DNA from 4 places in the Paenibacillus sp. USHLN196 genome. Region 4 is predicted to be linked to each of the others. Evidence: riboswitches for the same ligand, from Rfam matches in the RefSeq annotation. Region 4 holds a riboswitch; each other region holds the start of a gene.
What was found. Region 4 has a riboswitch for thiamine pyrophosphate ahead of thiC (phosphomethylpyrimidine synthase ThiC). Riboswitches for the same ligand answer to the same signal wherever they lie in the genome.
Positions count from the first base shown of each region.

Region 1: linked by a shared signal. The riboswitch ahead of WFI24_RS03400 (ABC transporter ATP-binding protein) and the one ahead of thiC (phosphomethylpyrimidine synthase ThiC) in region 4 are both predicted to bind thiamine pyrophosphate.
Region 2: linked by a shared signal. The riboswitch ahead of WFI24_RS03055 (thiamine phosphate synthase) and the one ahead of thiC (phosphomethylpyrimidine synthase ThiC) in region 4 are both predicted to bind thiamine pyrophosphate.
Region 3: linked by a shared signal. The riboswitch ahead of WFI24_RS21435 (ABC transporter substrate-binding protein) and the one ahead of thiC (phosphomethylpyrimidine synthase ThiC) in region 4 are both predicted to bind thiamine pyrophosphate.

Region 1 is NZ_JBBCYH010000002.1:8,578-11,736, forward strand. It holds gene WFI24_RS03395 (ABC transporter permease) at 1-486, opposite strand, end outside; gene WFI24_RS03400 (ABC transporter ATP-binding protein) at 476-1,240, opposite strand; TPP riboswitch at 1,402-1,504, opposite strand; gene WFI24_RS03405 (glycoside hydrolase family 127 protein) at 1,710-3,159, shown strand, end outside.
Region 2 is NZ_JBBCYH010000001.1:708,371-711,529, forward strand. It holds gene thiO (glycine oxidase ThiO) at 1-459, opposite strand, end outside; gene WFI24_RS03055 (thiamine phosphate synthase) at 474-1,169, opposite strand; TPP riboswitch at 1,361-1,470, opposite strand; gene WFI24_RS03060 (ABC-F family ATP-binding cassette domain-containing protein) at 1,546-3,096, opposite strand.
Region 3 is NZ_JBBCYH010000009.1:110,778-113,936, forward strand. It holds gene WFI24_RS21425 (ABC transporter permease) at 1-63, opposite strand, end outside; gene WFI24_RS21430 (thiamine-binding protein) at 63-353, opposite strand; gene WFI24_RS21435 (ABC transporter substrate-binding protein) at 570-1,610, opposite strand; TPP riboswitch at 1,831-1,943, opposite strand; gene WFI24_RS21440 (phospholipase D-like domain-containing protein) at 2,379-3,159, shown strand, end outside.
Region 4 is NZ_JBBCYH010000018.1:59,115-62,273, forward strand. It holds gene thiC (phosphomethylpyrimidine synthase ThiC) at 1-1,321, opposite strand, end outside; gene WFI24_RS29750 (hypothetical protein) at 1,487-1,672, shown strand; TPP riboswitch at 1,734-1,847, opposite strand; gene WFI24_RS29755 (IclR family transcriptional regulator) at 1,996-2,739, opposite strand; gene WFI24_RS29760 (alpha/beta hydrolase) at 3,099-3,159, shown strand, end outside.

The DNA.
Region 1 (3,159 bases), on a different contig from region 4:
CTCCGGATCGCCTTGGCGGAGTCCATCGTAGGTACTGACCACAATGGGGAAGAATGCGATCAGGAACACCACGGCGACTTTACTCCACAGCGTGTAGCCGAACCACAGGATGAATACGGGGGACAAGGCAATCAGCGGTATGGTCTGACTAATCACGATGAAGGGATATAAGGCCTTTTTAATCGATCGGTTCATATGCATGCCTGTCGCCAGCATAATTCCGCTCACTATGGACAAGCCAAAACCAACAGCAACCTCCATAAAGGTAGCAGGCAGATGTAGGGTCAGCAGCAGACGACGATGCTCAACCAGTGAGCCTGCGATGGCTGTGGGTGCGGGAATGATGAAGGAAGGCACCCATCCCATACGTACAATCATTTCCCAGATCGCCAGTAATAAGAGCATGAGCATAATAAACAAACCATATTGGGAAAGCCACTTCGAACACCACGTCCAGACGCTAACCTCAGCTCTATCATTTTGCATGCAATTGTTCCTCCAGTTGTTGCCTCATCTGCACGAGAGCCGGTTCGTAGATCAGGTCCGAATGCCTTGGACGTGGCAAAGGAACCGTCATTTCCAACAGTTGCTGACTTTGACCCCCTGGAGTTAACAGAATGATGCGGTCACTTAACAGCAGGGCTTCTTCAATGTCATGTGTAATAAATAAGAAGGTTTGGCCAAAGCCCTCCCACAGCTCCAACAACCAGCGATGCATTTCGCGTTTGGTTAAGGCGTCGAGCGCACCGAAGGGCTCATCCAGCAACATGAGCTGTCCGCCTGTAAGCAAAGTACGAAGCAGTGCGACCCGCTGCCGCATGCCTCCGGATAACTCATCCGGATAGGAATGTTCATAACCTGACAGGCCGAATCTTGCTAATCCAACCATGATGTCGGCCCGCAGCTTGTCCTTGTCCTGTCGGCCTGGTGCCAGCTCGGCAGGCAGCATGCAGTTCTCCATGACGGTACGCCAGGATAACAGCAGATCTTTCTGCGGCATATAAGCGACTCGTCCGAGCCTTTGTCCTTGCGGTACATCGGCAATGTCGATGGTGCCGACGGTAGGTTCAAGCAAGCCTGCGAGCAGCTTGAAGAGCGTGCTTTTGCCTGATCCGCTGGAGCCGATGAGCGAGACAAATTCTCCTTGTTGAACCTGAAGCGACACATTGGCGAGCACGGGGGAATCCTTTTTTTCGGGAAAAGCGAAGCTTACGTTGTGAATGGTTACATGGTTGTTCATCTGATCCTCACCCCCTTGATGTCAGACTGCTGGAATAACGACGGCATCTTGTACTCCGCAAAAAGAAACAAAAAAGACCCACCCATTTCCGGAGAAATGAGTGGGTCTGTAAGTTAGATCCGCAATTTATCTTCACATATACATGATAAAATTCCGCTTACTAAAAGGCCGCTCCACTTCCCTCCGCTGGTATGATCCAGATCAGGTTCAAAGGGTCCGAATAGTCATATTCGTCTCAGCCGCAGGGCTCCCCTAGTGCAAATGTACAAGATATGCAGTTGTGTATTCAGCATATATCACTTGAACATGAACTGTAAAGAGGCAGCATGATGGAATTCTTGAGGTGGACTTGGAGTCAGAACCTGAGAGTGAGGTTGTAATCATACAAATTTCAGTTGGAAATGATGATTTCATCGACCTGTAATGATTTGTAAAATGAGGATATTGAATAGAACAAGGAGAGGTTCCGATGAGAAATAAAATAAAAGATCCGTTCTGGTCCCATTATGTTGATCTGGTACGGACCGTGGTTGTCCCCTATCAATGGGAGGCACTGAATGATCGCATCGAGGGGGCTGAACCTAGCCGGGCCATTCATAATTTTCGCATTGCTGCGGGTGAAGAAGAGGGTGAGCATTATGGCATGGTATTTCAGGACAGTGATGTGGCCAAGTGGATCGAAGCTGCGTCATACCTGCTTGCAGCCCAACCAGATCCAGAGCTGGAACGCATTGTGGATAGGGTCATCGAGACCATTGCTCAGGCTCAACAAGCTGACGGTTACTTGAATACCTACTTCACACTAAAAGAACCTGGAGCACGCTGGACGAATCTGGCGGAATGCCACGAACTGTACTGTGCAGGTCATATGATTGAAGCGGGTGTCGCTTATTATGAGGCAACGGGTAAGCGTAATCTGCTGGATGTGGTCATTCGTCTGGCCGATCATATTGGGACGGTATTCGGTACAGAACCTGGACAATTGCCTGGATATGATGGGCATCAGGAGATTGAACTGGCCCTATTCAAGCTGTATCAGACCACCGGGAAAGAGGCCTATCTGAATATGAGCCATTATTTTCTTGAGCAGCGGGGGAACAGTCCACATTATTTTGTGCAGGAATGGGAGAAGCGTGGGCGTAGTGTGCATTTTGGAGAGCTGGATATGGTTCACCGTCATAGCTACTCTCAGTCTCACCTTCCGATTCGAGCGCAGGATACAGCGGAAGGCCATGCGGTTCGCTTGGTGTATATGTGTGCTGCAGTGGCAGACGTAGCGGCAGAGACGGGAGATGAGTCGCTGAAAGAAGCATGTGAGCGATTATGGAGCAATACGGTCAACAAGAGAATGTACATTACGGGGAGCATCGGTTCATCTGCCAAAGAGGAAGCATTCACAGGGGATTATGACCTGCCGGGAGACACTGCCTATGCGGAGACCTGTGCGTCGATTGGATTGATTTTCTGGGCAAAACGCATGTTTCAGATCAAGCCGGACAGCAAGTATGCGGACGTATTGGAGCGAGCACTGTACAATACCGTAATTAGCGGCATGTCACTGGATGGACAACGCTTCTTCTATGTGAATCCGCTCGAAGCCGATCCGGAGCTGCTCAAGGTGAATCCGAATTATGCACATGTGCGGACACGTCGGCAGGGATGGTTCGGTTGCGCCTGCTGCCCACCCAATATCGCACGGTTACTGGCTTCATTGGATCAATATGTGTATACCACCGATGAGGCTGCATCCACACTGTATGTGCAATTGTATATCGGTGGCGAAGCAGCATTCACGCTGAATGGTACGGACTTTTCCGTAAATATGAACTCGACCTATACCTCCAACGGAGAAGCGGTTATCCGGATCGAGTCTGTTTCCGGGGAGGAGACAGGATTCACAATGGCATTAAGAAAACCGG
Region 2 (3,159 bases), on a different contig from region 4:
CTCATCAGCAGGCAGAGCTGAATTTCGATTGTTCTTATAGCTGCTCACTTCACTGTATGAACGAAAAGGGGTCAGAAATCCTTGGCGCTGCAGACCAACCTCTAACCCACTAAGGGTAGCCATTAGCACCTGTTGCTCATGAAGTAACTGCCTGCTCTGCCTGGCAAGCTTAGCCATCAAAGGATGAGCAAAATCTTCACTGTCTGCTGCCAGCATTCCAGCCGCGGCGCACGAAGTTCCTCCCGCGATTGCTGAACGCTCTACCAACAGTACATCTTGTCCACGAGAGGCAAGCTCATATGCAATGGCACAACCTATGACGCCTCCACCTACAATAATGGTTTCGGCATGAATCTTATCCGATCTATACGTAATACTTTTACTTGTTGATTCCGGTTCGGACTTCAGTTGATGACTGAACTGATTTCTGTTCTGACCCGTTATGTTCTCTTTCATCATCTCATCTCCTTGATTCAGCGCCGCAGACTTTCTGTATTAACGATAGCCTGTCTTAATGATGCAGCAGCTCGATCCGGTGAATCGTTCCCCCATAAGTACGAGATCACGGCAACTCCTTGTGCTCCCGTTGAGCGGATCGCGCGAATATTCGCCGGTTCAATGCCCCCAATCGCAATGACAGGAACGGAGACACCAGAGCACACTTCAGCAAGAGCATGCAATCCTCTTGGGTCAAGGTCAGGCTTACTATTGGTTGCATAGACATGCCCGAAGAAAAGGTAATCGGCTCCCCGTTCTTCAGCGATTTTTGCCTCATCGATTGAATGAACAGATACACCCAGACGAAGTCGCTGCATATTGCTTATGACAGCAGTGTTATACTTAGGCATAGCCTCTTGCCCCCAATGCACACCGCCATAGCCTTCATTCTGTGAGGACAGTTCTGATCCATTGATAACGATACGACAAGACGGGATTCCCACACTTCGCAAACTTTCAGCCCAACCGATTTTTTCTTGCCATGTGAGTTGTTTCTCTCGTATGTGAATATAGTCCACCCACGGCCAGACGTCCTTTGCTGCTTTCACAAAAGAGGCTTGATCCCCAGCCCCCGTAGATACAACATGCAGTTCAAATGATCCGTGTACATGTTCATGAGAAATTACCGTACTGTTCATCTCCTTCCATGCGTGAATGCTATGAAAATACAAAAAAGCCACTCCCGTAGGGGAGTGGCTGCGTATTAATGATCGGAGCAGATGACTGACTGATGCATACAGTTCATTTCGTACAAAACAGCTATGGAACTTATACCCATAACTTATACAAGGAACTGCATGTTTCAATTCGCTAAGCAGACAGTTGAAATTCCTTCGAATTTCCGTTTGCTCAGGTCATTTACTGAACGCGCGCGCCACTTCCCTACGCTGGTATGATCCAGATCAGGTGCAAAGGGTCCGGAATCGCATTCTTCCATCTCAGCCGCATCGTGCGGCCCCCCTAGTGTTCATATGAAGTTGTAGTTTATGTTACCATAGACGGTTTTTTTTGTCACCGTTCAATTCTATTAAACGTTCCCTGAATCGTCTAGTTCTTCTCAGACCATTCTTCGACATTCCATGTTTTGGTAACCCAACCCTCATAGAAATCAGGTTCATGAGATACCAACAACACTGTTCCCTTGAATTCTTGCAAGGCACGCTGCAACTCGGCTTTTGCTGTGACATCCAGATGGTTCGTCGGCTCATCGAACAGAATCCAGTTGCTCTCACGCATCAAGAGCTTGCACAAACGAACCTTGGCTTGTTCTCCACCACTCAGCATGTTAAGCGGACGGGTAATATGCTCATTTTTTAATCCACAGCGAGCGAGATGCCCCCGGACTTCATTCTGTGTTAAATGTGAGAACTCATTCCAGACATCCTCAATTGGTGTGATATTCCCAGCACGAACTTCCTGCTCAAAATAGGCTGTTTCAAGATAATCTCCCAAAAAGGTCTTTCCACTGAGTGGAGATATCTTGCCCAGAATGGTTTTCAGCAGTGTCGATTTACCCACACCATTACAGCCTACGATGGCAATTTTTTCGCCACGTTCAATCGTCATCGTCATTTTAGGCAGCAAAGGATACGTATACCCGATTTCAAAATCGATACCCTCAAAGACCGTTTTGCTGCTCGCTCGGGCATCCTTGAATTTGAACGTTGGTTTAGCCGCTTCATCTGGACGATCAATACGCTCAATCCTATCCAGCTGCTTCTCCCGGCTCTTCGCTCGACCTGAGGTGGAAGCACGTGCTTTGTTCCGCTGAATGAAATCTTCCTGCTTCTTGATGTATTCTTGCTGCTTCTCGTACGCATCAATATGTTGGGCTTTATTCATATCCGCCATCTCCAGGAACTTGTTATAGTTCGCTGCATATCGCGTTAATTTGGCAAATTCCAAATGATAAATGACATTCACGACTTCATTCATGAATTCCGTATCATGGGAGATTAGAAGAAAAGCGTGCGGGTAGTCCTTCAGGTATCGTGACAGCCATTCAATATGCTCTACGTCGAGATAGTTGGTCGGCTCATCCAGCAAAAGAGCTGTAGGTTTCTCAAGCAGAAGCTTGGCAAGAAGCACCTTGGTACGTTGTCCACCACTTAGAGCAGCAACATCCCGATCAAGACCAATCGCGGACAAACCAAGACCATTGGCCATCTCTTCCACTTTTACGTCAATCAGATAGAAGTCGCCCTGCTCCAATTGTTCCTGAATATCGCCCATCTCTTCGAGCAACTGCTCCAGCTTATCTGGGTCTGCATCTGCCATCTGGTCCGTAATATTCATCATTTCTTTTTCCAATTCAAGTAACGGAAGAAATGCATCCTTAAGCACGTCACGAATGGTTTTGCCTGGCGTAAGCTTCGTGTGCTGATCCAAATATCCATAACGGACCTTAGGTGTCCATTCCACTTTTCCACTGTCTTTAAGCAATTTACCTGTAAGGATGTTCATTAGTGTGGATTTACCCACGCCATTGGCACCAACAAGTCCTACGCGCTCTCCGGCGAGTAAGCGAAACGATACATTTTTAAATAACGTGCGATCTCCAAAATTGTGACTCACGTTTTCTACTGACAATAAACTCATAAGATGAGGTTGCTCCTATCTATTAGACATTACTTTTGATATTGTTCCGAAACCCTATTCTAG
Region 3 (3,159 bases), on a different contig from region 4:
TATCGCTATAAAGAGAATAACCGCCACAATGGGCGGCCATACACTTTTGAAATAGGCATGCATTAGCGATACTTCTCCGTCAGGGTATCCATGCTGAAGCCAGTAGGGCTATGGGCGATTTTGATCTGGGAGATGATGCTTGGACTGCCAGCCTCCACAAGTACCTCGTGCATTTTACGGACAACCTCCAGCAGTTCCTCCAATTCACCTTCCATCGTTGTGTCGAGTGCGTTCACCTGATATTTCAGGCCGGATTGCTGAATAACTTCAATGGCGCGATCTACGTAAGGATAAGAGTTCTCGCCATTTGGCGTTTTGGGAATAACTTGAATGCTAAGCAGTGTGCTTGCCATGATAGATCACGGCTCCTTTCGTGATAAATTGCATGAATTGAACCAGGTTTACACTTATCACTCCGATTGCAGTACCCTCTTCCGATCGCTGTTATCCCCAGATTTCTTGAATCCATTTTCAATGGGGAAATCCGGAGATAAAGGCGAACACTTTGTTTCTTCAGATGGGTTCTGCACTCTTCGTTCTTGTGTAAAAAAGTTAAACTTAAGCAATTTTTATTGGGGTAAAAACTCGTTTGTATATGCCTTGCTCACATCGATCTGTTCATCCAGCAGTTTTTTGCTAAACATCCAGTCGGTGTAATTCTGCCACACTTCCTGTTTTTGTTCTCCCCAGCGTGGGGCGTCATCTGTGTACTTTGGACTAAGCCATTTCTGGCTTGCCAGTACGAGGTCTTTATCCAGATCCGGTACGGCCTTGATCAGAATGTTGGCTGCGTCTTCGGGATGATCAATCGCATATTGATACCCTTCTGAGGTGGCTTTCAGGAATGCTTTCACCAACTCAGGGTCGTTTTGGATCGTTTGCTCGTTGGTTACGAGGACAGGCGTGTAGTAATCTAATGCTTCTGAATAATCCTTCACATATAACATGTTGATCGGTTCCCCGCGCAGTTCGGCTTCAATACCCGTCCAGGCGTAGAAAATCCACGCAAAATCAATATCCCGTTTTACTGCGGTGAAAAAGTCAGCGTCACCCATGTTAATGTTTTTCACTTTCGATACATCGGCTCCGTCGCCTTCCATAATGGATTGCATCACGGCTTCTTCCACAGGGGAACCCCAACCGCCATAGGTTTTACCTTCAAAATCTTTCGGTGATTTGATATTCCGATCCGCCGGAGCAGCGAACCCGGATGTATTATGCTGAATAACTGCTGCGATGGAGACCAATGGAACACCCTGTGTGCGGGCTTGAGTTACACTCTCCTGATAACTTACGCCAAAAGGCACTTCATTGGAGGCAACCATTGTATCTGCGCCACCGGCACCTGGTTGTACAATCTCCACGTTCAAGCCTTCGGCCTTGTAAAAACCTTGATCTACAGCCGCATACAGGCCGGTATGATTCGTATTTGGTGTCCAATCGAGCACCACTTTAATATCTTTGAGGGCGGCAGTGTCACCTTCGTTGCTGCTTTCCGTATTTGTGTTGCCGTTCTGCCCAGCTGGGGCAGCTTCTTTGCCACCACATGCGGCTACAGTCACCATAAGCACGCACAAGAGCAACAATCCCATCGTTTTACGCCATTTCATTTGTGGTTCTCTCCTTCGGTATGTCCGGCCGATTGGCACGGGGTACTCCTTGGCTTCATATCCAATCATCTTGCATAAATCGACAGATTTATACCAGTTGAGATCTGGATAACGTCACTTTTTTAGCTCTCTGGCTATATAAAAGAACATTAAAAAAGCGCCCCGTATTCCGGGACGCGTGCAGGCGTTAGAGAGGTGGCGTTCAGCCATAGGGCTGTGCCATTTCGATATACTCCGATTCCTACGCTGGCATGATCCAGATCAGGTCTAAGGGTTAGTATCTTGGTGGGATACACTCTCAGCCGGCCAATTCCGACTCCCCTGGGAAACTATGAAGTTACGGGCATTACTAGGTGTAATTATAGGCCAGCGGGTGGAACGTGTCCAGTCAGGAACTGGATGGGGACACGTATGAACTTATCAAACAGGTCGTTATACATATGTATATCAGCCTGTTTAGATGTGTTATTTTCAATAATTATCGTGGCGAATCATATAAGGCAATCTGGCTGAGTGCAAAAGCATCGGATAGTGGGCCATAGCCTAAGTGCTGAAGATCTGGAAGGCTCCCCACAAATACTTGGATCAAATCCGATGTTTGATATCTCGTCGCATCAGGGCTACTTTCCCTATTTCAGCGATCAGCTTTTGATCGTTTGACCTTGCCCGGAGACGCTAGCTTCATTTAAACAACATAATTTAGATACAAAAGGAGATAGTACTGCTATACAAATAATTACTTTTTACATAAAAATGGGGGCGTACTGAATGATCCTTAAAACCATATTCGCAATTATTCTGTCCTATTGTGTCTACGTTTTTTTCACAGCTTACCTTTTATTTTTAGTTCCGTCTCCATCTACTATTGAAAATACGGATATGCAAAAATTGTTAACAGCAGGAAGTACGACAGATCGCGTACTGCTCTTGGAGGACGGCTTTCAATCCGGTCAGGTGAGAATCCAGACCATTCGAGAGGCGAAAACAAGCATCGACCTGGCTTATTACTCCATCCAAAAAGGAAAAACATCTCAACTCTTTTTTGCTGCTTTATTCGATGCGGCTGATCGGGGTGTTCATGTTCGAATCATTTTAGACGGGATTTTTCACAACATGCGCGGAGAATTGCGTGATATTCCAGATGCCATTGCAGCTCACCCCAATGTGGAGTTAAGGTATTATGAACCACTCAACATAGTTATGCCATGGACATGGCATAACCGTCTGCATGACAAGATCTTTCTTGTCGACAACACATATGGCATCATTGGCGGCCAAAATATTGGTGATAGATACATGGCATTGCAACCCAAAAAAGACTATGTATTCGATCGGGATGTCCTTGTTTACAATCCAAACCATAATAAAAACAGCACGGTTGTTGAAATGAAAAAATATATAGATCGGTTATGGGAACATCCATTCACCAAACCAGAAAAACATGCCAAACGTCAGCATCATACAAAGGGGTTACAAGAGCTGGCTCAGCTGGCTGAGTTATATAAAAAAGCTCAGGCTGAGAGCGATCCTTTTGTTAAAGTGTTGCCGA
Region 4 (3,159 bases):
CGTATCCCGGGGCAATATCGGTCGTCAGCGGCCCCAGCGTATAGAACGGTGCTTCCTGACAGATCTCCATCTGCAAGTCCACATTCTCCTTGATCTTGTGCATCGGCACGTGACCCGGGCCTTCAATCATCACCTGCACGTCGTGCTTCCACGCGATCTGTGTCAGTTCTCCAAGCGTCGCGAGTTCCGCCATCTGAGCTTCATCGTTGGCATCGTAGATACTGCCTGGACGAAGTCCATCTCCCAGCGAGAACGCAACATCATACCTTTTCATAATCTCGCAGATTTCTTCAAAATGGGTGTACAAAAAATTCTCCTGATGATGCGCAAGGCACCATGCTGCCATAATGGACCCACCACGAGACACGATGCCTGTCATCCGCTTGGCCGTCATCGGGATATAACGCAGCAGTACACCTGCATGAATCGTAAAGTAGTCCACGCCCTGCTCTGCCTGCTCAATTAGCGTGTCACGGTATAACTCCCAGGTCAGCGCTTCCGCTTCGCCATTCACCTTCTCCAACGCCTGATACAGCGGCACTGTACCGATTGGCACAGGTGAATTGCGGATAATCCATTCCCGGGTGGTATGAATGTCTTTGCCTGTGGACAGATCCATTACGGTATCCGATCCCCAGCGTACCGCCCAGGTCATCTTCTCGACCTCTTCCTCGATGGAAGAAGATACAGCAGAGTTGCCAATGTTGGCATTGATCTTCACATGAAAATGACGACCGATCAACATCGGCTCACTCTCCGGGTGATTGATGTTAGACGGCAGGATGGCTCTTCCACTCGCCAGCTCCTGGCGCACGAATTCCGGCTCCACGCCTTCACGAATGGCGGCAAACTCCATCTCTGCCGTAATGACTCCCTGCCTCGCATAATGCATCTGAGTCACACAGCGTCCGGACTGTGCTCGCAGCGGTTTACCACGCAATCCAGGGTACTCTTCGGCTCCAGCTCTCTTCCCTCCGGGCTTTAGTCCGTTATCCTCGGGTTTTACTGTACGGCCTTGGTAAGCCTCGACATCGCCACGCTCTGTGATCCAGCGGGTACGCAGGGCTGGTAGACCTGCACGGATATCGGCATGAAATCCGGGATCAGTCATGGGGCCGCTCGTATCGTAGACACGCAGCGGTTCGTTATGCTCCACCCCTTGGGGAGTATTCGTGTCATGAAGGGCTATTTCACGTTCAGGAACAGCAATGTCCGGCCGTGAGCCCTGAATGTAGACTTTGCGGCTGCCCGGAAAGGGTTGAACCCGTCCGGCCGCCTCTGTTTTCTTTTCCACCTGCTGACCCGTATGTTCCTGTTCCATTGCTTGTTGTCCCGTTTGATTTCCTGTACTCATGTCGCTTGTCTCCTCCTCATTGTTCGTTCGCTTGGTTTTGGGTTGGCATAGCTCGCTTACGTACCTGTCCCAAATCATGCGCAATGCAGAGAAGAAAGAGCGATCCTACGCCAGACCAGAGGAGACATCATCATGTACAGTTCAAAACAGACCGAAGACTGCCGCAGATCATGGATCTACGCAATTTTCTCTCCTTATCCAAGCCCACTTTCGCAGGTTATTGAAAAAGAGGCCCATGGAGTTCGCGCTATCGCCTGTTCCCTGTATATAAAAAAGCCGGTCCCCGAAGGAACCGACTTTGATGTCCATCACCAATAATGCACCTTCAATCAGCTCCTTAACGGAGCACTGCAAGGTTCACATCATGTGGTGGCTGTGGTCATATCGCCGATTACTTCCCTACGCTGGTATGATCCAGATCAGGTGCAAAGGGTCCGGAATCTCATGCGATTCCGTCTCAGTCCGGACAGTTCGGACTCCCCCAGTAACGTTAACAAGTTGCGGCTTACACAAGCCGCTGTTCATATTCAATGAAGCTGGCCCCGTTGGGCCGTCCATTACAGAGTAGCGCAACCGGAACATAAAAACAACCTTTATATTCCAGATTACTAACTTGATTGGTGACAGACCTTACATCAACATCAGGATAACATGAGCCCCATCTGCGTAGCCGCTTCCTTTAGCACAGGTGCGTATTCGTGCAAAGTCTCCTGCGAAAGTCGGCTGACAGGACCTGAGACCGAGAGCGCAGCTGCAATATTGCCTCTACGATCCATAATCGGCACCGATACCGCCGCAGCTCCCGGCTCACGTTCCTCGTAACTCGTCGCATATCCGTTATCCCGGATGTCTCCCATCTGCGCCAAATACACCGCTGGATCGATAAATACCGGCCATTCAGGCCCATTCATCAGTTCTTCACGGTCCTCGTCCGTCGCAAACGCCATCAAGACTTTGCTGGAAGCCCCGACAGATAGCGGGAGTCTAACGCCGACGGGGGCAACACGGCGAATGGCCTGATCACTTTGTACAGCCTGAATCCGAATCCGTTCACTGCCATCACGCAGGTACAGACTTACGGTCTCTCCCAACCGGTCTCTCAGCCGCTCCATTGCAGGCAGCAGCAAAATCGCCGGATCATCACTGCGTGACATATGGGCTGATAGCTCCCAGATTCGTATGCCAAGTCGGTACTTCTCCGTTGCCGCATCCCGGATGACAAAGCCTCGATCCTCCAGCGTAGCCATCAGGCGATGCACTGTACTTTTGTGCAAACCAATCTGACTGGCAATTTCGGTGAGTCCCAGATCACTGCGCGTGGTAAAACATAATAATATATCCAGCGCCCGTTCTACAGCCCGGACGGTTAACTTACGATCTTCCATGGCATGATGCCCTCCTCATGTTTCATCACATGAAACTTGGTTACATAAATTATATGAGAAACGGTCTCATCTGTAAACCAAAAAGAGTCAAGATCTGAATAGGCCAAGTTATAAATTTTTCCTTTTTATAAGACTAAATCCCCTGTAATTTACTCGCTAAGGGAATGTTACCCATATATCTTAAGAACTATATAACAATTGCGTAACAAATGCCCTCAATCAATTGACTTTGACTATATTGGAACATACGATAAAGATATATTACTTTAAGATATCGCTCTGAAGCAGGTTCTGAAATAGACGTAATTCTCTTTTCATGTCGTTGTTATCTTCAACTGAACTTCAAAGGAGGGGCATTCATGTATCCAACATCCCAGAGCGAAGCCCCGCTGCAAACAAAAGTATCCGATCTGCCCTCTT